DNA from 3 places in the Caulobacter sp. GW821-FHT10A10 genome. Region 2 is predicted to be linked to each of the others. Evidence: predicted binding sites of a transcription regulator. Region 2 holds the regulator's gene; each other region holds the start of a gene.

The links. The regulator LexA, encoded in region 2, represses DNA repair genes until DNA is damaged. The targets are predictions, from matches to a motif close to ATGTTCNCNANNTGTTCT.
Region 1: AC07NS_RS09450 (ImuA family protein) is a predicted target of LexA. The motif match lies at 4,892-4,909, and genes of this name have one in related genera.
Region 3: ssb (single-stranded DNA-binding protein) is a predicted target of LexA. The motif match lies at 5,432-5,449, and genes of this name have one in related genera.

What each region holds. Positions count from the first base shown of each region.
Region 1 is NZ_JBWKNV010000003.1:42,250-51,752, forward strand. Features, by position in the region: gene AC07NS_RS09430 (PAS domain-containing protein) at 1-479, shown strand, start outside; gene AC07NS_RS09435 (PIG-L deacetylase family protein) at 945-1,697, shown strand; gene pgm (phosphoglucomutase (alpha-D-glucose-1,6-bisphosphate-dependent)) at 2,306-3,943, shown strand; gene AC07NS_RS09445 (hypothetical protein) at 4,471-4,755, shown strand; gene AC07NS_RS09450 (ImuA family protein) at 4,926-5,687, shown strand; gene AC07NS_RS09455 (DUF6504 family protein) at 5,701-7,125, shown strand; gene AC07NS_RS09460 (error-prone DNA polymerase) at 7,122-9,503, shown strand, end outside.
Region 2 is NZ_JBWKNV010000008.1:259,536-269,038, forward strand. Features, by position in the region: gene gltX (glutamate--tRNA ligase) at 1-1,333, opposite strand, end outside; gene AC07NS_RS21870 (ComEC/Rec2 family competence protein) at 1,512-3,572, shown strand; gene AC07NS_RS21875 (isocitrate lyase/PEP mutase family protein) at 3,626-4,384, shown strand; gene AC07NS_RS21880 (TonB family protein) at 4,385-4,765, opposite strand; gene AC07NS_RS21885 (bifunctional helix-turn-helix transcriptional regulator/GNAT family N-acetyltransferase) at 4,887-5,810, opposite strand; gene lexA (transcriptional repressor LexA) at 5,952-6,659, opposite strand; gene lepB (signal peptidase I) at 6,964-7,749, opposite strand; gene trpC (indole-3-glycerol phosphate synthase TrpC) at 7,836-8,624, opposite strand; gene trpD (anthranilate phosphoribosyltransferase) at 8,621-9,503, opposite strand, start outside.
Region 3 is NZ_JBWKNV010000004.1:2,536-12,038, forward strand. Features, by position in the region: partial or broken gene AC07NS_RS12175 (SPM autocatalytic domain-containing protein) at 1-2,828, opposite strand, end outside; gene AC07NS_RS12180 (hypothetical protein) at 3,175-4,251, opposite strand; gene ssb (single-stranded DNA-binding protein) at 4,809-5,342, opposite strand; gene AC07NS_RS12190 (hypothetical protein) at 5,503-5,892, opposite strand; gene AC07NS_RS12195 (hypothetical protein) at 5,910-6,593, opposite strand; gene AC07NS_RS12200 (hypothetical protein) at 6,661-9,501, opposite strand.

The DNA.
Region 1 (9,503 bases), on a different contig from region 2:
GCGTCCCGGAGCTTTCGGCTGCGGCCGCCGGGCCAGCCCCCGCCGATCCTGCACCAAAGAACGAGGCGAGCATCCTCCTGGTCGAGGACGACCTCGAAGTGCAAGCGCTTGGCGCAGAAATCTTGCGGAGCGCCGGCTATCGGGTGACCACGGCCTCCTCTGGCGACGAAGGCCTGGCCGTCCTCGCGGCCGCGCCCGACGCCTTCGATCTGCTGTTTAGCGACATCGTCATGCCAGGGGGCAGCAACGGCATTGTGCTGGCCGAGAACGCCAAGCGCCTGCGTCCCGAACTTCCCGTCCTCCTGACCACCGGCTACAACGAGGATCTGCTCGCCGAAGGGCCAGCCCGCCCCTCCCTGGATGTGATCGGCAAACCCTACCGGCGCGCCGAGTTGCTCGATCGCATCCGCCAGGCGCTCGCAAAGCTTTCTCCAGACGTACGCCGCACGCCTTCGGATTTTGGATCCGCGGAAGCCTGATCGCTCCTTTACCGCCTGAGCCAAAAGCCGAAGCTCGCGCCTCTCCCTTAAAGCTCAGCTGCGCGATTTGCCGCTGCAGGGGTGTTGTCGGCAATTCGACAACGCCCGGCCAGCACAGCACTGGACCGCGCGATAGCGAACGGCGCTCATCCTTCCCTGAGGCCTGCAGATCCGCTGCTTTTGATCAAACTGGCCAATAGTTACGATCGCCCATGCCCAGTGCGTGTCGATGCTTGTTCCGATGGCGCTCTCGACCCGTTAGCGGACGCAGCCGCAAACTCCTGGAGCGGATCGGGATCAAAGCCTACGAAGCAGCGTTGCTTTCGCTCTCGCCAGGAAACCCGCGATGCATCCCCGTCCCTGTTCATCCGCGCAAAGCCGCTCGGTGCGCACCGGAGAATGCGGCGCCCTTACCTTGAGCGACGTGAGATCGCGGGCCGCCGGTCGATGTGGAGACAAAGGGATATGGTGACGCCTGCCGGCGAGACGGCCTGGGACGCTTTGGTCAACCAGGCCTACACGATCGACGAAAGCGTCCTGGAGGGCCTTTCGGCCATGCTTGTGATCGCGCCGCATCCGGACGACGAAACCCTTGGCTGTGGCGGTCTTCTGTCCCGCGCGGCCGACCACGGCCTGCGTCCTCGGGTGGCCTTCCTCACGAATGGCGAGGGCTCTCACCCGCGCTCGCCGTCTTGGTCGCCCGAACGTTTGGCCGAGCAGCGGCGAGCCGAAGCCATTCAGGCGCTCGACGTGCTGGGCGTACCAAGGAGCGACATTCTTTTCCTCGATTGGCCTGACGGCTGCCCGCGGCCTAGGGGACTTGCAGCCTATCAACAGACGCTGGAGACGCTGGAGGACTGGTGCGGCGCCTTCACACCGTGGAGCGTCTGGACCCCCTGGCGCGGCGAGGCGCATGGTGATCACCTCGCCGCCGCGATGCTCGGCGCCGACCTTGCCGGCATGCTGGCGCGTGATGTCGCCTTGATGGAGTATCTGGTTTGGGGGTGGACGGATCCAGACCTCCTGCAGCGTCATGGCGCCAGGAATGTCTGGGGCCTGGCTTGCGCGGACCTGATCGAACGCCGCCAGCGCGCTCTTGCGGCGCACGCCACGCAGTTGGGCATGATCACCGATGACCGAACGGGATTTGTGCTTCCACCCGAGATCGCCGCCCTGGTCGAACGCCCCTTCGAGATCTTTCTTGAACGTCGCCTCTGAAGACGTGGCTCACCGAATGCTTCGCCCTTCGAGATCGGCCGCCAATGACGCTACATTGATGCGCCTTGGTGACACGACGGCGTCGCCCCCTTCCAAACAAGCAGCGTTGCTACGACACCCCCTTCAAGGGTTCTGACACCCAGCGCTGCCATAGCGCCAGCAAAAGGCCCTGGCGCTCGGGGAACGTCGCCAGGGCCTCGCGGTAGTGCGGTCAAAGGGGATTTGACCGCTATGAAATGCGCAGCGGCTCAGCTTGTTCCGCAGCCTTGGCCTCAAATTGAATCCCGTTGGATGGTGAGATTCCGCCGCCGCGCCCTTCGGCGGCGCGCCTGGCGCACCGCGTTCGGACTGGGTCGCCCCCATAGCCGCCATCTTTCGATGATCGACGGCGCTTCATTGGCCTCCTACAGCTCAATGGGAGGAGACGCGATGATCACGCTGGTTTGGTCGATCCAGCTCGCCGACATGGCATGTGAGCGGGAGACATGAGGCATTTTCCTGGACCGGCCAGGCCCCACCCGCAACAGCAGGTCTGATCGTCAAACGTCGCTGGAACAATCCATCGTCGCAGGGCTTTCTAGCCGGCCAATCGCCTCCAGGTGCTCCCTATGCATGAACACGCTGGCCGCCGCGCCCGCGCCGAGGATCTCGCCGACCTTGATGCGCTGACGCGCGCCTATTTCGAGATCCATCCCGACCCTGCCGACGTCGCCCAGCGCGTGGCTTTCGGGACCTCCGGACACCGAGGCTCGAGCCTGGACGCGGCCTTTAACGAGGACCACATCCTGGCCATAGCTCAGGCGGTGGCTGAATATCGCGCCAGCCAAGGGATCACCGGTCCGCTGTTCCTGGGCCGCGACACCCATGCCCTGTCAGAGCCGGCATGGCGAACGACGATAGAGGTGCTGGTCGCCAACGGTGTGGAGACCCTGATCGACGCCCGTGACGGCTTCACGCCGACGCCGGCGGTGTCGCACGCCGTTCTCGCCCAAAATCGCACTGCGCCGGGCAGCGCCGACGGCCTTCTGCTGACCCCATCGCACAACCCGCCCCGCGACGGCGGCATCAAGTACAATCCCCCGTCAGGCGGCCCGGCGGGCGGCGACGCGACCTTAGCGATCGCCGCTCGCGCCAACCAACTCCTGGAGGGCGGGTTGAAGGATGTCAGGCGCATTCCGTTCGAGCGCGCCGTGGCCGGTGCCGGGCGCTACGACTTTCTCGCCCGCTACATTGATGATCTGCCCGCGATCCTCGATCTGGACGCCATCCGGTCGGCCGCGGTTCGCATTGGCGCCGATCCTCTGGGCGGGGCCAGCGTCGCCTATTGGGGCGAGATCGCTGACCGTCACCGGCTTAACCTCACCGTGGTCAACGACGCGGTTGATCCGCGCTGGGCCTTCATGCCGCTCGACACCGACGGCAAGATCCGCATGGACTGTTCATCGGCGTCGGCGATGGCCAACCTGATCGGGATTATGGAAACCGGATCGAAGTACGACGTCGCCACTGGCAATGACGCCGACGCCGACCGCCACGGCATCGTCACCCCCGACGGCGGGCTGATGAACCCCAACCACTACCTCGCCGTGGCCATCGCATACCTGTTCGCCCATCGCCCAGCCTGGGCGGAGGATGTGGCGGTAGGCAAGACCCTGGTGTCGTCGTCGATGATTGACCGCGTGGTCGGCGGCCTTGGCCGCCGTCTGCTGGAGGTGCCGGTCGGCTTCAAGCACTTCGTGCCAGGCCTGCTGGACGGCTCCGTCGGCTTCGGTGGCGAGGAATCAGCCGGCGCCTCATTCCTGCGCAAGGACGGCACGGTCTGGACCACGGACAAGGACGGCCTTCTCCTGGCGTTGCTGGCCGCCGAAATCCAGGCGGTGACCGGCAAGAGCGCCAGCCAGCTCTACGCCGGCCTGACCGAAAACTATGGCGCTCCGGCCTATGCCCGCCTCGACGCCCCGGCCGACCGCCAACAGAAAGCGCGCCTAGCCGCCCTGAGCCCCAGCGACGTCACCGCCACCAGCCTCGCCGGCGAGCCGATCACTGCTGCCCTGACCAAGGCCCCGGGTAATGGCGAGGCGATCGGCGGACTGAAGGTAACGACCAAGAACGCCTGGTTTGCCGCCCGTCCGTCAGGCACCGAGGACGTCTACAAGATCTACGCGGAGTCATTTCTTGGCCCGGATCACCTGAATAAGGTCCAGGCCGAGGCTCGCAACGTGGTCGCTGAGGCCCTCAAGATGTGACAGGTTCCACGGCCGGCCCGCGTGTAACAGGCCCGCACGCTCCAGATGGAACGCCATTCGCCGCCATTGAGCCGGACGCTCTGGTCCCGCTGGTCGAAAGCGGGAGCCATGAATGTCATGTCCGCACGGCCCGCCGCTTGCATCTGGGGCGGCGCGCGCCCCTGCTGACCGCAATCCAGCACCAGTTCGGCGATCAGGTTTCGATCGAGAGAGCGTAGCGGTGGGGCTGATGCGTGACATTCTGTGACGGGCTATGCGGGCCTGGACCCAAACGCCTCAAGCGCGGCGTGCAGATCCGCCAAGGCGTCGTGCGCGATGTTTTCCGCCCCAGCGTAGCGCGTCGACGCCGAGCATCTGTCGGAGCGCAAAACCGCACTCCTAGCCCCAGCGTCCTCAATAGCAGTCGGCATAGCGACCCCAGGCATGTTCAGCAAAAGCTCCCTGTTTGTAGCGCTTCCGTAACGCCCGGCGCCAAGCTTAGGCCTATGAGCGAGGCAAGGTTTCGGATGTGCGCGGGGATGATCGGGGTGGATCGGAAGATCGCCGCGCTCATCGACGACTGCGACCGGGTCCTGGCAGACCTTCCAAAGACGGACGGGCGATGGCGCGCCCGGGTGGAGGCCCAGCGCCAGCGGCTGCTCGATCCTGATCTTCGCACCATAGTCGCCCTGGCCACGTCGCTTGCCGAGGACAGCCCGACCCTGGCGGTTCTGGTGGCGGCGGCCATGAAGGACCTGGTCGCGGCCGACCCGACGCTTGCGCCCTCCGCGTTGCGACTTCTCAACGCCGACGCGGACGCCTTGGCGGCCTGAGGCACGACAAGCTCGGTCGCAGCTTGAGCGCGCCGCGAAATTTTAGATTCCGCTCAAAGGCTTGAAGCTACAGGGCCTCGGTGAACGCGCGCGCCTACGTCGCACCCTGGAGCTGATTGACTCGCCGCCCGGCGTGAGAACAAAGATGGAACAAGTCCATTCTTGTCAGCATGTCCCAAGCCATCGCACCCGCCGCGCTCGACGCGCTTCGCCGCCAGGTCCGGTCCATCGAGACCGCCGATCAGACCACGCGCGGCGTGCTGCCTTTCGGCATACCGACGCTGGACAATAGGTTGCCGGGCGGGGGCCTGGCCCTGGGCGCCCTGCACGAGGTGGCTGGCGGCGCTGACGGCGCCCTGCATGGCGCGGCGGCCGCGCGCTTTGCGGCCGGTCTCCTGGCGCGGGCGCAGGGCGATGTTCTCTGGTGCCTTCGCCAGCGCGATCTCTTCGCGCCCTCCCTCGCCCAGGTCGGCCTGCCGCCCGAGAGGGTGGTGTTCGCCGAGGCCGGCGAGGAGGCCCAGGTCCTGGCGGCGATGGAGGAAGGCCTGCGGTCAGGCAGCCTGGTGGGCGTGGTTGGCGAGGTCGCCAAGCTCTCGATGACCGCCTCGCGACGGCTGCAGCTGGCCGCAGAGAAGAGCGGGACATTATGCATCGCCATTCGAAGATGGCGGCGGGTGGCCGATGCGGCCGATCTGGGCCAGCCCACGGCGGCCCAGACCCGCTGGCGGGTTTCGGCCCTGCCCTCCTCGCCGCTGCCTGTTCCCGGCGTGGGCCGTCTCCGCTGGTTTTTGGAACTTCTTCGCTGCCGCGCCGGCGAGGCCTTCGACATCGAGCTAGAAGCCTGTGACGCAACGGGTCATCTCCGTCTTCCTGCCCCGCTGGCCGACCGACCGGCTGATCCGGATGCAAGGCAAAAGCGCGCCGCCGCCTGAAACGCCGATCGCCATGGTCGGACGGGTCGGTCGCCGCCGCGCGATCGCGCACATGAATCTCGCCGCCGCCAAGACCGGCTTGCGCATCGGCCAGGCGGTCGCCCACGCCACCGCCCTCACCCCCGGCCTGGTCCTGCAGGACCTGGACGCCGACGGCGATCGCGCCGCCCTCTTGCGGCTGGCCCTGTGGGCCCAGCGCCTCTACTCGCCGACGGTGGCGGCCGATCCCCCCGACGGTCTGGTCATCGACGCCACCGGCTGCGCGCATCTTTTCGGCGGCGAGGAGGCCATGCTGATCGACATCCGCCGCCGGCTGGCCAAGGCCGGTCTGTCGGCCCAGACGGCGATCGCCGACAGCTGGGGCGGCGCGCACGCCCTGGCGCGGTTCAGCCGGCGGGCCGTCTTCGTCAGCCCTGCCGGCGCGGTGGGTCGCGATCTCCATCCGCTGCCCGCCGCGGCGCTGCAGCTCCCGGCCGATCTCATCACCGCTCTGGCCAAGCTCGGCTTCGACACGATCGGCGAGCTTGAAGCGACGCCCAAGGGTCCGCTCACCCATCGCCTGGGACTGGACCCGGTGCGCCGGCTTGACCGCGCCTTGGCCCGTGAGGCCGAGCCGATCGAACCGGTCTTGGCCCCCGAGACCCTACGGGCGACGCGGGTCTTTGCTGAACCGATCGGGGCCAGCGAGACGATGGCGCGCTACCTGACCGAGCTGACCGCCGAGCTCTGCGCGGCGCTGGAGGCGCGGACCCTGGGCGCCAAGGTCGTGGACGCCTTCTTCTTCCGGGTCGATAACCGGATCGAGACCGCACGGGTGGGCATGGCCGCGCCCTCGCGCGACGCCCTGCGCTTGGCCAGGCTCCTGATCGAGAAGCTGGAGCGGGTCGATCCGGGCTTTGGGGTCGAGCGCATGGTCCTGGCCGCGCCAGGCGCCGAGCCCCTGACCTACCGGCAGGATGACGCCCTGGCGGCTCCACGGGCGCGGGCGGACCTGTCGGCGCTGATCGATACCCTCTCCAATCGCCTGGGGCCCGAGCGCGTCTATCGTCTGGCCAGCGCCGACAGCGACCTACCCGAGCGGAGCGTGCGGAAGGCGCCGGCCCTGGAGCGTCCGGCCGCCTTCTCCTGGCCCGCCGACTGGCCGCGCCCAACGCGGCTTTTCCGCCATCCCGAGCCGATCGACACGGTCGCCCTGCTGCCCGACCAGCCGCCCGCGTCGTTCATCTGGCGCGGCGTGCGGCGGCGCGTGAGCCGCGCCGACGGACCCGAGCGGGTGTTTGGCGAATGGTGGAAGGCCGACGCCGAACTGGCGCGGTCGCGCGACTACTACCAGGTCGAGGACCAGGGCGGCGAACGCTACTGGATTTATCGGGACGGCGACGGCGAGGACCTCGAAACCGGCAGCCAGCGCTGGTTCATCGTCGGGGTGTTCGGATGAGGCCACGCTCGCAAGACCTTGATGGGCTTGGCGATTATGTCGAGCTTCAGTGTGCCTCGCATTTTTCGCTGTTGCGCGGAGCCTCCTCGCCCGGCGAGCTCTTCGAGGAGGCCGCGCGCCTGGGCTATCGCGCCCTGGCCATCTGCGATCGCAACAGCCTGGCTGGGATGGTTCGCGCCCATATCGCCGCCAAGGCGACAGGCATTCGGCTGATCGTCGGCTGCGAGCTTGTCCTGCGCTGTGGCATGACGGTGCTGGTCTATCCCACCGACAGGCCAGCCTACGGCCGGCTCTGCCGCCTGCTCTCCCTGGGCAAGGCGCGGGCCGGCAAGGGCGAGTGCGACCTTGAGCTGGCCGACCTGGCCGACCACGCCGAGGGGCTGATCGCCGTCCTCGTCCCGGACAGCGCCGACGAGCTGACGGCCCTGCAGCTGAAGAAGCTGGCGAGCGTCTTTGGTCCCGACGCCTACATGGCCCTGACCCTGCGGCGGCGGCCGGGCGACGCCCTGCGGCTCCATCAACTGGAAATCCTCGCCCGCGTCGCTGGCGTCACACCCGTGGTGACCAACCGGGTGCTGTTCCACGAAAAGGCCCGCCGCCTGCTGCAGGACGTCGTCACCTGCATCCGCGAGAAAACCACGATCGACGACGTCGGCTTTCGGCGCGACCGCCATGCCGACCGCTATCTGAAGGCGCCCGCCGAAATGCAGCGGCTGTTCCCGCGTCACGGGGAGGCCCTGGCCGCCTCGGCCGCCATCGCCGAACGGTGCCGGTTCTCGCTGGACGAGCTGGCTTACCAGTATCCGCATGAAGTCATCGCCGCCGGTCGCAGCGCCCAGCAAACCCTGGAGCGCCTGACCTGGGAGGGCGCGGCCCGGCGCTTTCCCGACGGGTTGCCCCCAGAGATCCGAAAGATCCTTCAGCACGAGCTGACCCTGATCGGCGCCCTCGGCTACGCACCCTACTTCCTGACCGTCAATTCGATCGTCGCCTATGCCCGCAGCCAGGACATCCTCTGCCAGGGCCGCGGCTCGGCGGCCAATTCGGCCGTCTGCTACGTCCTGGGCATCACCAGCATCGATCCGGACCGCAACGACCTCCTCTTCGAGCGCTTCGTCAGCGCCGAACGCGACGAGCCGCCCGACATCGATGTCGATTTCGAGCACGCCCGGCGCGAGGGGGTGATGCAATGGATCTTCGAGACCTATGGCCGCCACCGCGCCGCCATCGTCGCCGTCGTCCAGCGCTTTCGGCCCCGCGGCGCGGTGCGCGACGTGGGCAAGGTGCTGGGGCTGCCCGAGGACCTGACCAAGGCCCTGTCGAGCCAGGTCTGGAGCTTCAGCCGCGAGGAGATCGAGGAGAGGCACGCCCGTGAGCTTGGCCTTGATCTGACAGATCGGCGCCTGCGCTTGACCCTTCAGCTGGCCCAGCAGCTTCTCAACACCCCGCGCCATTTCTCCCAGCATCCCGGCGGTTTCGTCCTGACCGAGGACCGCCTGGACGAGCTCGTGCCAATCGAGCCGGCCAGGATGGACGGGCGCCAGATCATCGAGTGGGACAAGGACGACATCGACGCGTTGAAGTTCATGAAGGTCGATGTCCTGGCGCTGGGCATGCTGACCTGCCTCAAGCGCGGCCTGGATCTGCTCAAGGCCCACAAGGACATCGATCTGGACCTGGCCGCGATCCCGCCGGAGGACCCGCGCACCTATGCGATGATCCGCCGGGCCGACACGCTTGGCGTCTTCCAGATCGAAAGCCGGGCGCAGATGGCCATGCTGCCGCGCCTGCAGCCCCGTAGCTTCTATGACCTGGTCATCGAGGTGGCGATCGTTCGCCCTGGGCCCATCCAGGGCGACATGGTCCATCCTTATCTTCGCCGCCGTGAAGGCAAGGAGAAGGTCTCCTACCCCAAACCCGAGCTGGAGAAGGTTCTGGGCAAGACCCTGGGCGTGCCGCTCTTCCAGGAGCAGGCCATGCGGGTGGCCATCGAGTGCGCGGGCTTTACGCCCGGCGAGGCCGACCAGCTGCGCCGGGCCATGGCCACATTCAAATTCACCGGCGGGGTCAGTCACTTCAAGGACAAGCTCGTCGGCGGCATGGTCGCGCGCGGCTATCCGCCCGAGTTCGCGCAAGCGACCTTCAGCCAGCTGGAGGGCTTTGGCTCCTACGGCTTTCCAGAGAGCCACGCGGCCAGCTTCGCCCTCCTGGCCTACGCCTCCTCCTGGCTCAAATGCCACCATCCGGAAGTCTTCTGCGCGGCCCTGCTCAACAGCCAGCCGATGGGCTTCTACCAGCCCGCCCAGATCGTCCGCGACGCCATCGAACACGGCGTTGAAGTCCGGCCGATCTGCGTCAACGCCTCACGCTGGGACTGC
Region 2 (9,503 bases):
GGGCCCCGCCGGTGAGGATTCCGCGCAGCGGCGGGCCGAACTTGCCGAAGCCGACAGCCTCCGATTCCGCGAACGATTTCAACAGCGTCTCCAGCTCCGAAACGCCCCAGACCGGAGCGGCGGCCAACTGGTCACGAAGTCGTGCGAGGCGCGCGACCGTTTCCTCGGAAAGCTGCTTGGCGGTTTTTTCTTCGAGCGTCAGCGGGCGCACCTTGAGCGCGAACGCCACGTGTTCACCCAACTCCAGGATGGTCTTGGCGCCTTCCTTGACCTGCGGAACGGCGCCGGCGATGCGCGCTTCGGCGTCGGCCGGCAGGTCGGTCCCGGCGGCGGTCAGGGCCTTCAGCGTCAGGGCGGTCAGGCGCGCGTCGTCGGCCTGGCGCAGGTGCTGGCCGTTGATGAAGTTCAGCTTGGCCCAGTCCAGGCGGGCAGGGGCCTTGACCACGTCCTTGACGTCGAACCAGCTGATCGCCTGTTCGTCGTTGAACACCTCGTCGTCGCCGTGGCCCCAGCCCAGGCGCGCCAGGTAGTTGCGCATGCCCTCGGGGATGTAGCCCATGTCGGCGAACTCGCCGACGGCCTGCGCCCCGTGGCGCTTGCTGAGCTTGGCACCGTCGGGGCCGTGGATCAGCGGGATGTGGCCGAAGGCCGGCACGGTCCAGCCATTGGCCTGGTAGATCAGGGTCTGGCGGGCGGCGTTGTTCAGGTGGTCGTCGCCGCGGATCACGTGGGTGACGCCCATGTCGTGGTCGTCGACCACGACGGCCAGGTTGTAGGTCGGGGCGCCGTCAGCCCGCAGCAGGACCAGGTCGTCGAGATCGGCGTTGTTGAAGGTCACCGGACCCTTGACCTGGTCGTCGACCAGCGTCGTGCCCTCGGTCGGGCCCTTGAAGCGGATGACGTGCGGCAGGCTGGGATCGTTGGGCGGCGGTGCGTCGCGCCAGGGCGAGCGCAGGGCCGGGCCGCCGGCCCGAGCCAGTTCGCGCGCGGCGGCCAGCTCCTCGACGGTCATCCAGCAGCGATAGGCGCGGCCGGCCGCCAGCATCTCCTCGACGACGGCCCGATGGCGGTCGGCGCGGCTGTACTGGAAGACGACTTCCTCGTCGGACTTCATGCCCAGCCAGTCGAGGCCTTCGAAGATCGCGGCCACGGCCGCTTCGGTCGAACGCTCGCGGTCGGTGTCCTCGACGCGAATAAGGAACTTCCCACCCGTATGGCGTGCATATAACCAGTTGAACAGCGCCGTTCGGGCGCCGCCGATATGCAGGAAGCCGGTCGGCGACGGGGCGAAGCGGGTGACGACGCCGCTGGGGGCGGGGGAGGAACTGGACATAGGCTTCGAAGCTGACGGTCTGGAGGCCGCGGGGGCGGCGGGAGGCTCGGCGGCTGCGCGCGACGCAAGCGCCGGCCGCTGGGCGGCGCGTCTTAGCACGGCCGTTCGAAGGTGTCCTAGTCCCGCGGCGCTCGCTTCACAGGCGATCGATGAGGCAAGGCTCAACGCCGGCCGCTGGATGCTGTGGGCGCCGGTCGCCTTCGGCCTGGGCGCGGCCGGCTATCTGGAGCTGAAGGTCGAGCCGTCCTGGTCGCTGCTGGCCCTGGTCGCGCTGGCCTTGGCCGTGCTCGCCATCTGGAGCCGGGGCTGGCCGCGCTGGAGCGGCCTGGCGATTCCCATGACCCTGGCCGCCTTCGCGGCTTCGGGCGGCTTGGCCGGCAAGATCCGCTGCGACCGCGTCGCCGCGCCGGTCATGCCGGTCGAGCGGAGCGTGCGGGTGATCGACGGATTCGTCGTCGACGTGGTCTCGCCCGGCGCGGCCGGACCACGCCTGCTGATCGCGCCGGTGTCAATCTCACGGCTTTCGCCTTCAGCCACGCCCACCCGGATCCGCGTCAGCCTGGCCGAGGGCGAGACCGCGCCGTCGCCCGGTTCGCCCCTGCGGCTGAAGGCCATGCTGTCGGCCCCGCCGCCGCCAGCCGCGCCCGGGGCCTACGACTTCGCCCGCGACGCCTGGTTCAACGGCGTCGGCGGCGTCGGCTTCGTGGTCGGCCAGATCGAGGACGCCGCGCTGGATCCGCCGCCCTGGCGGCTGCGCCTCTCCATGGCGATCAACGCCGTGCGCTGGGACCTGGCCTCGCGCATCGTCGCGCGCCTAGGGCTGGACAGCGGCGGCATCGCCGCGGCCATGGTCACCGGCCACGAGGCCTGGGTGACGCCCGAACAGACCGAGGCCATGCGCGCCTCGGGCCTGGCGCACATCCTTTCGATCTCCGGCCTGCACATGGCCATCGTCGGCGGCTTCGTGTTCGCGGCCGTGCGACTGCTGATCGCGGCCTGGCCGTGGGTCGCCCTGCGGGTCTCGGGCAAGAAGATCGCCGCCGTGGCCGGTCTGGCGGCCGTCGGCGCCTACCTGATCATCTCCGGCGCGCCGCCGCCGGCCCTGCGCGCGGCGATCACGGCGGCCGTGGCTTTCCTGGCGATCCTGGCCGACCGCCAGGCCGTCAGCCTGCACGGGCTGGCCCTGGCGGCCCTGATCATCCTGGTCGCCCAGCCCGAGTCGGCCGGCGCGCCCGGCTTCCAGATGTCGTTCGCCGCCACCGCCGCCCTGGTCACCCTGGCCGAGGCCTGGCCGCGCCAGCCGCGCGAGATCTCGGTGCCCTGGCCGATCCGCTTCACCCAGGCCGCCATGGGATGGCTCGCCATCAGCGTCGGGGCCAGCTTCGTGGCCGGCATGGCCACCGGCCCCTTCGCCATGCAGCACTTCAACCGCGTCGCCGTCTGGGGCTTGCCGGCCAACCTGGCGGTGTCGCCGCTGTCGTCCTTCGTGATCATGCCGTTCCTGGCGGTCGGGGCCGTGCTGGAGCCGCTTGGCCTAGGCGCGCCGTTCCTGGCCGTCGCCGGCTGGGGCATAGACGCCATGACCGCCATCGCCCGCTGGTTCGCCGGCGCCCACGGCGCCCAGCAGGTGGTCGCCAGCGGCCCGCCCTTCACCCTGGCCCTGTCGTTCCTGGGCATCATGCTGCTGTGCCTGTGGAAGGGCCGGCTGCGCTGGCTTGGTGTTCCGCTGGCTCTCGCCGTCGCGCTCTGGCCGCGCCCGGCGCCGCCCGACCTGTGGATCGCCGCCGACGGCGCCACGGCCGCCGCGCGCCGGGGCGGGGAGGCGGTGCTGCTGCGCCCCGACGCCCGCCGCTTCGGCGCCGATCTCTGGGCCCGTCGCCGGGGTCTGACGCCCATCGCCGGCAAGGACTTCGCCTGCGACCGCGTCTCCTGTGCGCCGCTCGCGTCGGCCCCGGTCGCCGTCAGCCTGTCCTGGACCCGCCGCGCGCCCGACTACGCCGGCCTGCAGCGTCTCTGCGCCGGGGCGCAGGTGGTGGTGTTGCGCGGACCGCGTCCCGCCGTCCTGCCGGCCGCCTGTCACGACGCCGTCGTGCTGGCGGGCGAGGATTTCGCCGCTCGCGGTTCGGCCGAGCTCTGGCGCCGCCGCGACGGCTGGTGGATCGTCTGGGCCCAGCCCCTGCGGGGGAGGCGTCCCTGGGTGACGACTGCTGACAGAATTGCGCAAGAACCGGGCGGATAACGCCAGCTGACCGGTGTAGCCGGCCCTCTGCTTTCTCGAGTGAAGGACTACCGATGACCGACGCCGCCAACTTCGCCGCCCGCCGCGCCGCCTTCCGCGCCCTGCACGCCGACGGCTTCTTCGTCCTGCCCAATCCGTGGGACGCCGGCGGCGCGGTCCGGCTGCGGAAGCTGGGCTTCAAGGCCCTGGCCTCGACCAGCGCCGGCATGGCCTGGTCCTGGGGCCGCGCCGACGGTGAGGTCACGGTCGATGAGGTGCTCGAGCATCTGCGCGCGCTGGTCGCCGCCACCGACCTGCCGGTCAACGCCGACTTCGAGGCCGGTTTCGCCGACGCGCCCGAAGGCGTCGCCGCCAATGTCGCCCGCGCCGTCGAGACCGGCGTCGCCGGCCTCTCGATCGAGGACCGTATCGGCAAGGATCTCTACGAGCTGCCAGACGCGGTCGCCCGCATCGCCGCCGCCCGCGCCGCCATCGACGCCTCGGGCCAGGACGTGATCCTGGTCGGCCGCACCGAAGGCTTCCTGATCGGTCGCGACGACCTCGCCCCGACCATCGAACGGCTCAAGGCCTATGCCGACGCCGGCGCCGACTGCCTCTACGCGCCGGGCGTGACGAAGTACGACGACATCGCCGCCATCGTCGCGGCCGTGGCGCCCAGGCCGGTCAACGTGCTGCTGTGGGGACCCGACATGAAGCTCGCCGACCTGCCGGGCCTGGGCGTGCGCCGCGCCAGCACCGGCGCGGCCCTGGCGGCGGCCGCCTGGGCCGGTTTCGACGCGGCGGCCAAGGAACTGGCCGGTCTGGATCGCTGATCAGCGGACAGTGATGTCCGGAGCGCCGCGACGGATGCGGTATTCGAGCGTGATCAGCAGATCGCGGCCGGCGGTCGGCCGTCCGTCCCGCGTGACGGCGTCCACGTCGTGCCTGGCCAGCAGCTTGAGGGCGGCCAGACCAAATTCGGGGCTGTTTGACGGTGTTACGTTCAGCACGGCGCAGTTCGTCAACACGCCCTTGCTGGCGATCGTGCAACGCGCCTGGACGTCTCCAGTCCTACCAACCCGCATGGCGCGATCGGGATAGAAGCCGCCGAGCTGGCTGGAGGCGTGGAACCCGATGTCCGCGAGCGTCAGCGGCGGTTCGGCCGCCGGCGCTTGCAACGCCAAGGCCAGCATCACTCCGATCATCGCGGTCATCCCCTCTGGCATCCCCTCTCTGGTTGTCGATCGTGGCTAGGACGCTTCGGGGGTGAGGTTCGAGGGCGCGGACCTGCCAGGTTCGCGCTCCTGCGCCGTCATCGGTGCGGTTCGACCCGCTCTAGAGGAGCTCCAGCGACCAGATCTGGTCGACCAGGTCGTGGCCGAACTGGCGGCCCGGCGTTTCGCGGACCAGTTGGAAACCCGCCCGTTCATAGAGCCGACGAGCGGCGGTCAGGGCGCTGACGGTCCAGAGGTCCAGCCGTTGGTAGCCGAGCGCGCGGGCGCGGGCCACGCAGGCCTCGACCAGCCGTCCGCCCACGCCCAGTCCGCGCGCCTGCGCTTCCACATAGAGCAGCCGCAGCTTGGCGACGCCCGGCGCATCGCCGCGCACCAGGAAGATCGAGCCGACCATCCGGCCGCCGGCCTCCGCGATCCAGGCGTCGTCCCGGGTAGGATCGAAGTTGTGGTGGAAGTCGGCCAGGATCCCCGCGACCAGCGCCTCGTAGTCGCCGTTCCAGCCGTACTCGGCCGTGTAGAGGGCCTGCTGGCGGGAGGCGACGAGGCCCAGGTCGCCAGGCCGCAGGGCCCGCAGCGTCACCTCCGGCGCGCCGCCCTCGAACACGTCGTTGATCGCGCCGGCCGCCTCGATCAGGCGCGCCCGCTGCAGCGGATGCAGCCCCTCGATCAGGGCGCCGACGCTGGCCCGGGTGTTGGCCTCAAGAGCCGCGAAGGTCGCGCGGCCCTCGTCGGTCAGGGTCAGCAGCTGGTGGCGGCCGTGCGCCGGGTTTTCGCGCGCCGTGACCAGGCCCCGCTCGGAGAAGCGCTTGATCGTGCGGCTGACCTGGGCCGGATCCAGGCGCAGGGCGCGGGCGAGGTCGGCGGCCACGGGATCGGTCCGGTTGGCCAGTTCGTAGAGGACCCGCGCCTCGCTCAGCGTGAACGGGCTGCCGTCATAGCTGGCGTCCAGCAGGCCCAGGCGGCTTGTGTAGACGCGGTTGAAGGCCCGCAGGGTGGCGACGTCGGTGTCGTGGCGATCGGTCATGCGGCCTCCAATGTTGATCGCGTCAATATTGGAGTTTTGTTGATTGAGTCAACACAAGCGTGAGGGGCGCTTCTCGCAACGAAAAGGGACGCGACCTTCCGATCGCGTCCCTTCGAAATCCCGGCCTTCAGGCTGTCGCCGTCAGTGATAACGACGGATCAGGCCCACCAGCTTGCCCTGCACCTCGACCTGGTCGGGGCCGAAGATGCGGGTCTCGTACTTGGGGTTGGCCGCTTCCAGGGCGATCGAGCCGCCTTTCTTGCGCAGGCGCTTCAGCGTGGCTTCCTCGCCGACCAGGGCGACGACGATCTCGCCGCTGTTGGCCGTGTCGCCCTTCTTGATGATCACATAGTCGCCGTCGAGGATGCCGGCCTCGATCATCGAGTCCCCCTGCACCTCGAGGACGTAGTGCTCGCCGCCGCCCAGCATGGTCTCGGGCACCGGCAGGCGGTCGCGTTCGTGCTGGATGGCGTCGATCGGCGTGCCGGCGGCGATGCGGCCCAGGATCGGCAGCTCGCGGCTGTCGTTGGCGACCGGCAGGGTCGGGGCAGGGGCCGAAGGAGCGGGGCCGCCGCCTTCCAGCACCTGCGGCCGGAACGCGCCTCGGCCCTTGGGCGGGGCGGCCGTCGTGGCCTGCTGCGGCAGCTTCACCACCTCCAGCGCCCGGGCCCGGTGGGCTAGGCGACGGATGAAGCCGCGCTCTTCCAGGGCCGTGATCAGCCGGTGGATGCCCGACTTCGACGCCAGGTCCAGGGCCTCCTTCATCTCGTCGAAGGAGGGGGAGACGCCGGTCTCCTTGATCCGTTCGTGGATGAACATCAGCAGCTCGTGCTGCTTGCGGGTGAGCATGACGGCCTCGCAAGTCGTCGCGGAACAAACCGCAAACCTTTCGAGTGTTCTCTAGGTGTTCTTGGTTAAGGTCAAGTGAATTACAGCGACCGGCGTTCTGCCAATTTGCTTGCAGCGCCCATGTCAGGACCTGCGTCCTAAGCGACTGATTTTACGCCGGATAAGTCCGCCGTTCTCAGTCGGTCGCGCAGGGCCGCGAAGACGAACCGAGCCGTGATTTTCCGTAGACGGTGCGATCGCGCCGCGCCCGAAGCGCCGAGAATATCACCGCCGATACCGCGATTCCCGGCCCGCGGCCCCTGATTCACAGCCGCTGGAAAGACCGATTCCATCGCGGGCCGGCGCCGCTTTCCCACGAGAACACCACCATCTCGGCCCGGCCGACCAGGTTCTCGAACGGCACGAAGCCCATACCGATCTGCGCGGGCAGATTGGCGTCCACGGCCGGGTTCCAGGCGCAGCGAGCCTGGCCGGGCGGGATCGGGCCCGGGTCGAAGCGGCTGTCGAGCGAGTTGTCGCGGTTGTCGCCCATCACGAAGTAGCAGCCCTCCGGCACGCGATAGACCGCGGTGTTGCCGGCCGCCGTGCGCGGGCCGTAGCTGTTGATCAGGTGGGTCCCGCCACCCGGCAGGGTCTCGGCGAAGTGCTCGGTCGGCAGCACGCCGAACGGCGTGTCCTCCATCCGCGTCCCCAGCGGCCGCAGAGCCACTGGCGCGCCGTTGATGCGCAGCACCCCGTCCACCACCTGCAACTCGTCGCCGGGCAGGCCGATCAGGCGCTTGATCACGTCGGTGCGGCCATCGCCCGGTTTCTTGAACACCACCACGTCGCCGCGCGCGGGCTCGCGGCCCATCAGCCGGCCATGGCCGATCTGCGGGCTGAACGGCGCCGAGTGGCGGCTCCAGCCATAGGCGAACTTGTTCACGAGGATGCGGTCGCCGATCAGCAGGGTCGGCTCCATCGAGCCGGACGGGATCAGGAACGGCTGGCACAGCACGGTGCTCGGCACGACCACGATGGCCGCCGTCAGCGCCAGGGTCTTGGCCCATTCGATCAGATGGGTACGAAGCGACGTCTTGCCGGCGGTCATGCGAAAAGCCCCTCGATGTCGAACACCGAGGGGCATTGAGAAGCGCGAGCTTGGCCGAAACGTGGCCGAGCGCCGTTACGGGAAGTCTAGCCGATCAGCTCGCGCGTGGCGGCCGTGACGTCGGCCTGGCGCATCAGGCTTTCGCCGACCAGCATGGCCGTGGCCCCGCAGGCTTCCATCCGCACTACGTCGGCATGGGTGAAAAGGCCGCTCTCGGTGACCAGCAGCGAGCCGGCCGGCGCCAGCTGGGCCAGGCGCTCGGTCACGGCCAGATCGACCACGAAGCTCTTGAGGTCGCGGTTGTTGACCCCGAACAGGGTGGCGCCCAGCTTGCCGGCGCGCTCAGTCTCGGCCTCGTCGTGCACCTCGACCAGGGCGTCCATGCCAAGGCGCGCGGCCTCGGCCATCAGCTCGGCCGCCAGGGCGTCGTCGATCATCGCCAGGATCACCAGGATGGCGTCGGCGCCCAGGGCGCGGCTCTCAGCCACCTGCCACGGGTCGACCAGGAAGTCCTTGCGGATGCAGGGCAGGGCGGTCGCCGCCCGGGCGGCCACCAGATACTCGTCGGCGCCCTGGAAGCTCGGGCCGTCGGTCAGCACCGAGAGACAGGCCGCGCCGCCGTCCTCATAGGCTTTCGCCAGCACCGGCGGATCGAAGTCGGCGCGGATCAGGCCCTTCGAAGGCGAGGCCTTCTTGATCTCGGCGATCAGGGAAAGCTTCCCCGGCGCGTGTTTGGCCTCCAGCGCCGCCTTGAAGCCGCGCGGCGCCGAAGCGGTCTTGGCGGCGGCGTCCACGTCGCCTTGCGAGCGCACGGCCTTCCGGCCGGCGACGTCCTCGCGCTTGTAGTCGGCGATCTTGGCGAGAATGTCGGTCATGCGGTCACAGGTTCGGCGTTGGTAGCGGCCACGAGGCCGGCGAGGGCGGCCTTGGCGCGGCCGTCGTCGAGCACGGCTCCGGCCAGCTCCACGCCTTCGCGCAGGGTCTCGACCTTGTCGGCCACCAGGAAGGCGGCGGCGGCGTTGAGCAGCACGATGTCGCGATAGGCGCCGGTCTCGCCGTCGAGCAGGCGGGTCAGGGCCGCGGCGTTGAAGGCCGGGTCGCCGCCGGTGATCTCGGCCAGCGAGGCGCGCTGCAGGCCCACGGCCTCGGGCGTGATGGTGAAGAGGCGGATCGCCCCCTCGCGCCATTCGGCCACCTCGGTCTCGCCGGTGATGGTCAGCTCGTCCATGCCGCCGCCGTGCACCGACCAGGCGCGTTCGGCGCCCAGGGCGCCCAGCGCACGAGCGATCGGCTCGACGAAGCGCGGCGCCGAAACCCCGACTACCTGCCGCTTGGCGCCGGCCGGATTGGTCAGCGGACCCAGCAGGTTGAAGATGGTGCGGAAGCCCAGCTGCTGGCGGATCGGCGCCACGTGCTTCATCGCCCCGTGGTGCGACTGGGCGAACAGGAAGCAGATGCCGGCGCTGTCCAGCGCGGCGCGCTGCTGCGTCAGCGTCGCGTCGATATTGACGCCCAGGGCCGCCAGCACGTCGGCGGTGCCCGACTTGCTGGTCACAGCGCGGTTGCCGTGCTTGGCGACCTTCAGCCCGCCGCCGGCGGCCACGAAGCCCACGGCGGTGGAGATGTTCAGGGTGTGGAGGCCGTCGCCGCCGGTGCCGCAGACATCGACGACGTCATAGGGGTGTTCCAGATGCACGGCGGCGCGGCGCATGGCGCGGGCGCAGGCGGCGATCTCGCCCACGGTCTCGCCGCGC
Region 3 (9,503 bases), on a different contig from region 2:
GTCGCCACGAGCCGCAGCACCATGCGCCTGAACGCCGTGCCGGCCGGCGCGGTAGCCGTGCCGCTGATGGTGTTGAAGTTGACCAGGTTGCCCTGGTAGGCGCCGCTTTCCAGGCCCGAGCCGGCCATGAAGGCCACGCTCAGCAGGTTCATGTTGGCGTCGTAGAACTCCATGTACATCTGGGCCGCGCCCCGATGCTGGGCCGCCTTGACCGAGCCCTCGTAGACCGCCCCGGCCACCGAGACCATCGCCGCCGAGCGCGTGTCGATGATGGAACCGGCCGCCGGCGCGCCCGGCATATACATCCAGAAGACGTCGTTGCCGCTGCCCGACCAGTCGGCGCTCAGATTGACCCCGCGCTGCGGGTTGCCGACCTGATAGGTCGCCATGTCCCAGCCAGCCAACCCGTCACCGAAGCGGGCGTTGAGCACCTCGTTATCGCCCGGGCCGTCCTTGGACTGCGGCAGGATCGAAAACAGGTTGCTGCCAGTCTTGCGCACCTGGATCTCCGCACCGTCGCCAACGGCAAAGATGCGGATGTTCTCGTAGGACACCCCATGCCCCTTGGGATCGAAGCTGTCGATGAACCCGCGCAGGCCGCCGTAGAAGTCGGAGGTCGTGAACTTGTCGAGACCCAGTTCGCTCGCCCGCTGGAGCGTGATGATCCAGGGGTTGGCCATCACCTGATTTTCGAGCGCGAGGACGATCTTGTCGATGGTCGTCTTGTAGCTGTTGTAGAAGTTGGTCTCATCGGTCGTCAGGGCCGAGGGTCCATCGGCCTTGAGCTTGTCGATCAGCGCCTTGTGAGGCGGATGATCGTAGAAATCCTGCTCCCACTGAGTGAGGCTGGCATAGGCGCCGGTGATGAAGCTGTTCACCATCTCGCGGTTGTCAGCGTAGAAGCGGTAGTCGCTGGCGACCTGCAGGTCGCCGCTCAGCGAAGTCAGGTCGTTCGCCACCGACCGCGTGATCACGCGCTTGGCGAAGATGTCGCCGCCGACGATCTTGGTGTTGCGGATCGCCGTCAGCGTTCCGTATTCCACCGCCGCGTCGGCCGAGGCGAAGTTCGTCTGAACACCGTTGATCTTCACCCAGATCTGGCTGGAGGTATGGCCGTAGATCTGGGTCGTGCCGACGCCGTTCAGGTTGCTGACATAGGCCGTGGTGTTGGTGTAGGCGATCGAGCTGATCAGGCCGTTCAACGTATCGCGAGCCGTCGTCGCCATCGAGGTGACCAGCGAGCGGTTGCCGTTGTTGACCACCGTCACTGTCCCTAGCTCGTATCGAGCATATGGGATCTGCAGCACGGTCTCGGCGTTGGCGCTCGGGATCTTCGGCTTCTTCCTGCCGAACAGGTTGCCGATCAGCGCTCCCAGCACAAACCCGACGAAGGCGCCGATGCCCGGCGCGATGACGTTGAACGCCATCCAGGCGCCGACGGTCGAACCACCCGCGACGCTGCCGCCGAGCAGACCGGAGATATAGGTGCCGACGGCGATGCTCGCCGCGCTGCCCGAGGCTCCGACGCTGAGCGCGAAGACGCCGACCGCAGAACCGATCGAGGAGAGGGCCACGCCCGCCTGGGTCTGCGGCGCGACCACCATGGCGCCGAGCTTGGCGCCCAGGAACGCTCCCAGCGCGCTGGCCATCAACGTGCCGACGCCGTTGCCCGCGAAGATCTCGCCGGTGTTGAAGCCGTCGAAGATGTTGACGTTCGGGGTCGTCAGGTTGGAGATGATCTTCGAGGTCACCGTCGAGCCGGCGGTGTTGAACAGCTCCGCGCCGAACCCGTCCAGGCCCAAAGCCTCGCCGAGCGACATGGTCAACATCGAGCTGATTGAACCGATCGCCGCCGATTGCAGCCGCGCGGCGACATCCGACGCGAACGAGCCCTGAACGGCGGCGCCGACTTTCCCGGTGGCGTCGATATTGAGGCTGGCGCCGCTCGTGATCGACATCGCCAGGCGCTCGCCGACCTCGCCGAGGATCGATGAATAGACGATGCCTTTTATCTCGTCGCCGTCGGCGAGATAGTTGCCGAGCGACGAGCCGACGATCGAACCGATCATCCCGGCTTGGTACTGGAACTCGGCCGACGCCTGCAGAATCTCGGCGACGGACTTGCTTTCCAGGTTCTGGTCCCGGGCCTTCACGAACGCCCGATCCTTGGTCACGACAGTGTATGTACCATCCGCATTTTTAACATACACATCGATCTTGTTGGGATCTGTATTCGCAATTCCCGCCTCGTAGCGAGCGTAAACATCCATGATAAAAAACAGATCATGGTTTTTTATCGGATCTATAATATAGAAACTGCCACTTATTTGGATGGCGACATTCGGCAGAACCACGTAGTTCGCGGCGCTCTGAGCCATGTAATTGGGATGATTGGTGTCGAAAAACGTGACCACGTCCGTGGTCATGGTGATCACCGTTCCCTTGGCTCCGCTGAGGTCGACGCCATAGCGACTGGAGGCGTTTTCAAGCCCTGGGGCGTAGTAGGGCGCGACCATCGTCGAGTTGATGGCGAGCGTACTGCCCCGCTCGGCGGCCAGTTGCCGGATATAGGCGGTGGCGAACGCCGCCTCGTTCACGCCGATGGAATAGGAAACGAGCTCGATGCTCTGATAGCCGCCGCTCAGGATCAGTTCCTTGTTGGCGTCGATGAACGCCTTGGTGTCGGCGATCCGCGCGTCGACCCCCTTCGGATCGTTCGTACCCTGCGTGGCGTAACCCACAAGCCCCGCCTGCAACGCCTCGCTCTGGCCCAATTCATTGATCGCGCCCGGAACGGTGATGTAGAGCGTCTTCGTACCCGCTGTCACATACGAGTCCAACGCCATATCAAAGTAGATTGAACTGCGCGTCCCGCCCGCGCCATTATTGCTGGTATAAAGGATCGTACCGGACGCAAGCTTCTGACCAGTCTGGAAAGTCGAGACCGCAATCCGACTCCAGTTCCCGCCACCAACGCCGGAACTCCACGGATTGTTAGTTCCAGATTGATCCGCAATATTTCTAGCAGCTTGAGTGTACTCTAGAATAAGAAGCTTTCTCTGCGCCGCGCTAACGTTGACGGAATTCAACTCTGACGTCAGCTGAGACCACTTCTTTTTGTACATCTCTTGCTTGGCGCTAGCCATCTCGATCACCCGCCCCAAAGATCAATGTTCAAAACCAGTAATTTTCAACGATATGCGATGATTTCTCGAACGCCTGCGCCACCGGACCGACAAGCAGCGGGCGGCTGGACATCGCGATGAAGCCATCCCCAAGCCAGCCGTTCGACACGCTGGAAGCGAACAGCTCTCCGCTCGTCCGCACCTCCCGCTCCGCCTCCAGGCAGCCGTTCAGATCAGCCTGGCAGATCCGGTAGAGATCCTTGCCTATGGGCGTCGAGACCACGCCGGTGCGCGTCAACGGATCGAAATCGTCCCACTGCCCGACGACTGCGGTTCCAATCTGCACCATCTCCCCCGTCTCCACGTCGATCTGGAGGAGACCCGGCTTGGGGGCGCCCGGCGTGATCAGCTCGCGAGCGAAAAGGTAGGGCGCGAGCTTCGGCTGGAAGAACAGCATGTTCTCATCGCTGCGATGGATCACCTTCTCCTCGGTCGCGGTGACCCGGACCATTCGCGCGCCGACGCCGCCGGGCCGCAGGTCGCTTTCGAACTGCGTCAGGAAGAGAACGATCCGCCCTGCCTTGTCCCGCACGCAGACCTGCCCACCGATATTGGGAGGGCCGACATTGCGCGGGTTCAGGCCTTGCGAGGCCTCGACAGCGGCCTTGCCGCCCACATGCAGCGGGTCACGCCCACGCGGATCGTAGTCATAGGCCTTGAGCACCCCCGTCGCCCGGCCGTTCTCGCCGGGAGACACGAGCGCCGCGACGAAGCAGCCGTCGCGCGGGTTCAGGTAGATGGTGGAAAAGCGGAAGCCGGGCTCGGCCACGATGGGGCGGTCGAAGACCTCGCCCGTCCGGACATTGATCTCCCGGATGGCGGGCTGATCGCCCCCGCCCGGGAAATAGAGAAACATCTCGTCGCCCGACCGGTGCACGAACGGCTGCTCGGGCATCATCGACAGCTTCAGGTTCTTGATTTCGCCCGTATCGGTGGAAACGATGAGAACGGCGTCGGGCGAGCACACGAACACGACCTTGTTCAGCGCTTTGGAGTGAGCAATCGGTACGCAGTCCACGTACTTGCCCAGGCTGACCACCGTCGCATGGCCTTCGACGACGTTCACTTCTCTACTCATCACCGTACCGCACCCCCACGCCAAAGACACAAAAGCCGCGACCATCGAAGCCGCCGCCCCTCTCGATAGCCAGGTTCGCACCCTCTGGCCGCAGTCACGCAACCCCGGCTCTTGCAACCGTCGCATGCTCATCGCGCGCCCTCGCTTCGCGGGCCCTGCGGCTGTCCGTGTGGAATTTCGATCGAGAAGGCCATCGGCGCCTCGCCGCACATCGCAATGGGCGCTCCAACGGCGACGGCGTCGATGACTTGCAAGCCGACCGAGCCAGCCGACACGGCCGGCTCGACAGGACGGCGCGACCCGCGTCGAGCGCCGCACCTCACGAGATAAACGCCCCCAAGCGAACTGATCACGCAACGCCCCGCCAAACGAAACAAGCGAGACCTTAGCCAGCATCACTCAATGGTTGCAATTGAGAAGTGCCGCTTCGAATTGCGCATCCCATCAAATTCACGGAAGCGTCACGCGACCCAAGCCCACAAAAGAAAAACGGCCGGCTCCTCGCGGAACCGGCCGTCTTCAGATCCAGGCGCTCAGGCGAGCCCTTAGAACGGGATTTCGTCGTCCAGGTCGGCCGAGAAGCTCTCGCGCGGGCCGCTGGGCTGGCTGCGCGGAGCGCCGCCGCCGAAGTTGCCGCCGCCTTGGCCGCCGCCGTAGCCGCCACCGCCGCCCTGGCCGTAGCCGTCGTCATAGCCGCCCGACGGAGCGCCGGCGCCGGCGCCGTCGCCACGGCCGCCGAGCATGGTCAGTTCGCCGCGGAACTTCTGCAGCACGATCTCGGTGGAGTACTTCTCCTGGCCCTGCTGGTCGGTCCACTTGCGGGTCTGGATCGCGCCCTCGATGTAGACGGTCGAGCCCTTGCGCAGGTAGCTCTCGGCCACCTTCACCAGGTTGTCGTTGAAGATCACGACGCGGTGCCACTCGGTCTTTTCCTTGCGCTCGCCGCTGGAGCGGTCGCGCCAGGTCTCGGACGTGGCGATGCGCAGGTTGGCGACGCGGTCGCCCGAATTGAGGGTGCGGATCTCGGGGTCGGCCCCGAGGTTGCCGACGAGGATGACCTTGTTGACGCTGCCAGCCATTTGGCGAATGCCCTGTTCTCGCCCGGCGACCCTATGCGCCGGAATCTCGAGCGGAGACGTTAACGACTCAGCAAGGCGGAAATCAAGAATTGTTCACCAAACGTTCCTGTGAACAGAGAGCGGTTATCCACCGCCCTCTCCTCGCCTCTCGGAAACGGTCCTAGCGCGCCGGCAGCGCGCCCGGCACGGCCAGACGGCCGTCGCCCGTGCGCACCAGGGACATGAACCGGGCGCCTTCGTAGCTGTCGCCCAGATAGATGCCTTCGCGCTCCACGAAGATGAACTTGCCCTGGTAGGAGCCGGTCAGTTGCTCCCGCCGCAGGCCCATGCGGAGGAAGCGGATGCGCATGCCTTCCAGGGTCGCCGCACAGGTCTCCATGTTGGGCACGTTGCGCTCGACCGGGTTGAACTGCAGCGTGCCGTCCTTCTTCTCGATGACGTGGTTGCAGATTCCCTGGTCGAAGGGGGCCTTGGTCTGCTTGACGCAGCCCGACAGGCCGACCGCGGCGACGCCGAGGGCCAGAACGGCGGCGATGGGGGAAACGCGCATCAGAGAACTCCTTGCCATCAGCCGACGCTGGGAATGGCGCAGTTGGCGGCCTGCTCCACCACCAAGTGGAACGAACGGTTGTCGGACGAAGCCTCGACCCGGCCCGGCAGCAGCCGGAGGGTCTCGTCGCCCCAGCGGCCGTAGGTGGCGCCGCCCGGGCGCTCGCACTTGCCGGCGAACAGCTGCTGAATGCAGGCGTTCTGGGTGATCTCGCCCGGCAGCTTGTTCCACTGGCCGCCCAGATAGCGCTGGCAGACGGCCAGGGGCGCGCTCGGCGCCGAGGTCGCGCCCGAGGCGGCCGGGGTCGCCGCGGGCGTGGCGACAGGCGCGGTCACGGTCGGCGGCGGCAGCGGGGTCAGCACCGTGCCGGCCTGGTCGGCGGCCGCCAGGGCCCCGGTCTCGTCGACGCCGACATCGAGGGCGCCGGTGGCCACGCCGTTCTTCTTGGCGCACTCGGCCAGGGTGGTCTCGCCCACGAACTGGCCGCCGACGAAGCAGCGCAGCGGACGCGCCGGGTCGTTCAGCTTGGTGTCGTCCGAACGTCCGGTCTCGACGATCAAGCCGCCGCGCGAGGCCGGCGGATCCTCGGCCGGCTTGCGGTCCTTGCCGCCCATCAGCGTGAAGGCCACGGCCAGGCCCGCGATCACCGCCAGGGCCGCTCCGCCGCCCAGCAGCACGCGTCGATCTTTGAGAAGTTCCATGCCCCCTGGCTACGACGCGTCGATGACGGTTTCAAGCGTCACGGCGGCCGCGAAGGCCATGCGCGGCCTAGCTGCCGCCGGTCAGGCGGTCCAGCGCGGCCTGGTAGTTGGCGATCTGGTTGGTCAGATAGGCCGGGGCCGTGCCGCCGGTCTTGCCCGAGGTGGTGGTCGAGCCGTCGGCCTTCACCCCGTTGGCGATGTCGGCCAGCTCCCGATAGGCGTTGCGGATCGCCGCCGTGGCCGACTTCAGCAGGTCGGCCGTGGTGGCCCGGGCCGTCTCGTCGGACAGGTCCAGTTCGGTCGGCAGTTTCAGCCCGTAGACCGGCCCCTTGCCATCGGCCGAGACGGTGCGGCCGTCGTCGGTCTTGGTGTTGCGAACGATGCCCGAAGCCAGGCCCAGGGCGCTCAGCACATTGCTGTCGCCCTTGCCCGGCAGCACTTCCACCGTCGAGGTGTTGTAGGCCGGCGTGATCTTCAGCTTGCGCATGTTGCCGTCGCTGGAGATCGACACCTTGGCGGCGTAGCCCGAGGCCCGGCGGATCTTGTCGGCCAGGGTGTCGAGCGTGTCGTCAGCGCCGATGGTGATGGTGGTCAGCGGGCCGCGCTCGCGGGTGCGGATCTGGAAGGTGTCGCCCGGCCGCGCCGAGGTCGCCGACACGATCTTGTCCGACTGGGTGTAGTTCATCGTCCCGCGCGGCAGGCCGAAGATGTCGAGCGCGCTGGAGCCCGAGGCGTCGACGGCGATCGAGGTCGGGGTCGCGTAGCCGTCCTTGCCGGTCAGGCGCTGTTCCCAGGTGGCGTCGCCGGTGGCCATGTCGATCTGGGCGACGTAGCCGTCCTTGGTGCCGACCGTGGCCTGGCCCGCCAGATCCTTGCCGGCCGCGCCAACCAGCCAGACCTGGCCGTTGGAGACCGCCATGCCGGTGACCGTGTCGTCGCCTGTGCCGCCGTAATAGGCCAGGGTGTCGCCGGACGTGCTGGTCAGGTCGAGCGACATGCGGGCGACGAAGCCATCCGATCCGCCCGAGGCCGCCGACTTGACGTTGTTGACCGTCAGCGAGCCGTTGGTGGTGTAGCCGCCGACATAGAGCTGGCCGTTGTCGATGGTCAGGCCGGCGATGTCGCCGCCCTTCAGCGTGCCGAGGTCGCGCGTCGCGCCCACGGTCATGGTGGCGGCCTTGGTGTAGGTGACCGGCTTGGTCTCGTAGACGCCGGCCGAGTTCAGCGCCGTGCGGTTCTCGGTCACCACCGAAGTGGAGACGTCGAAGCTGCGCAGCATCGCCTCGCTGCCTTCCTTGGTGGCGACGATGACCTTGCCGCCGTCGACGACCATGCCCGAGACGGTGTCGTTCTCGGCGCTGCCGAAATGGGTGGTGAACAGGGCCTTGGGCGTGCCGGTGATGTCGGCCGCAAAGCCCGTCAGATAGTTGTCGTAGCCGCCCTGCGAGGCCGAGCCCGTGGCGCCGGGCAGGTCCGACTTGGTGCGGCCGGCCACGTAGACCACGCCGTCCTGGCCGAAGGCGACGGCCGTGGCCTCGTCTTCCAGCAGCCCCCCGCGACGGACCGTCCAGCTTTCGTCGCCGTTGGCGTCGTACAGCGACACGAAGCTGTCGGTAACCGTGCCGTTGCTGTCGGAGTTGATCGGGCCGTTGGTCGAGCCGGTCAGCGTGCCCGAGACCGAGCCGGCCACGGCCACCTTGCCGTCGTCCGACACCGCGATCGAATAGCCGGTGGCGGTGTCGGCCGCGCCCAGGCTGCGGGCGTAGAGCAGCTTGCCGGCCGAGTCGTACTTCAGCAGGGCGACGTCCTGGTCGCCCTTGATGGTCTGGCTCTCGACGCTCTTTTCGACGTCGGCCAGCACGTAGATCGAACCGTCGGGGCCGGTGACGGTCTTGTGGACCTTGGCGACCGTGCCTTCCAGGGTGTCGGAGAACACCTTGGTCCCGGCCGTCGTGGTCGTGCCGGCGCCGTACTTGGTCAGGGTGTTCTCGATGACCGCGTCGTCGGTCTTGGTGTCGTCGTCCGGATCCGGATCGCCCGCCTCGGTGGTGATGTAGACGGCGGGCTTGGAGACCGAGGCCGTGAAGTTCAGCTTCTCGATCGAGTCGCCGCGGATGCGCAGGGCGAAGTCGTCGCCGGTGGCCGGCAGCTTCACCGTCTGGCCGTTGACCGTGGTGGTGCGCGCCACGCCGGCCGTGCGCTCGACGGCGAAGGTGGTGTTGTAGCCGGCGGCCGAAAGCTTGTCGTTGAAGAAGCTGACCACGTTGGCCATGGTCCGCGGCTTGGAGCCCATCTCGGACAGGTCCATCTTCAGCGTCGTGGTCTCGCCGAACTTGGTGACCGCCATGTCGAAGCTGACGTCGCCCTTGAACTGCGGGACCTCGTCGTCGACCTGGCCGGTGTAGAGCGTGCTGGTGACGTAGCCGTAGACGTTCTTGGGGATGCCGACCGTCGACTTGTCGGTGGTCATGGCCGCGCCGGTGGTCAGGCGCATGTTCTCGCCGTTCAGGTTCTGAACGTAGTTGGTCAGCTCCGTCAGGCCCTTGGTCATCGCCGTCTGCAGGCGCTTGATCTCGCTGTCGGAGACGTTCTTCTCGCTGGACCGGCTGGCGATGGCCGTCAGGGTGTTCAGGGCCTGATAGGCGGTGAACAGCTTCTTGTAGTCGCCGGAGATGCCGGGCGAAGCCGCCTCGGCGGCGCCCTCGTCGATGAACTTGCGCCCGTTCAGCGCCGACTTCACCAGGTCGCTGGCCTCGGTGGTCACCGTGTTCCACGGCGCGGCCGGAATGGCTTTCTTGCTGGACGACGACGAGGTCGTCCCCGTGGTCGTCGCGGACGCAGTCGAGCCCGTCAGGCCGACCTTGGCCTGATAGTAGCTCAGCAGCGAACTGGTGTCGAAAGTGATCACGA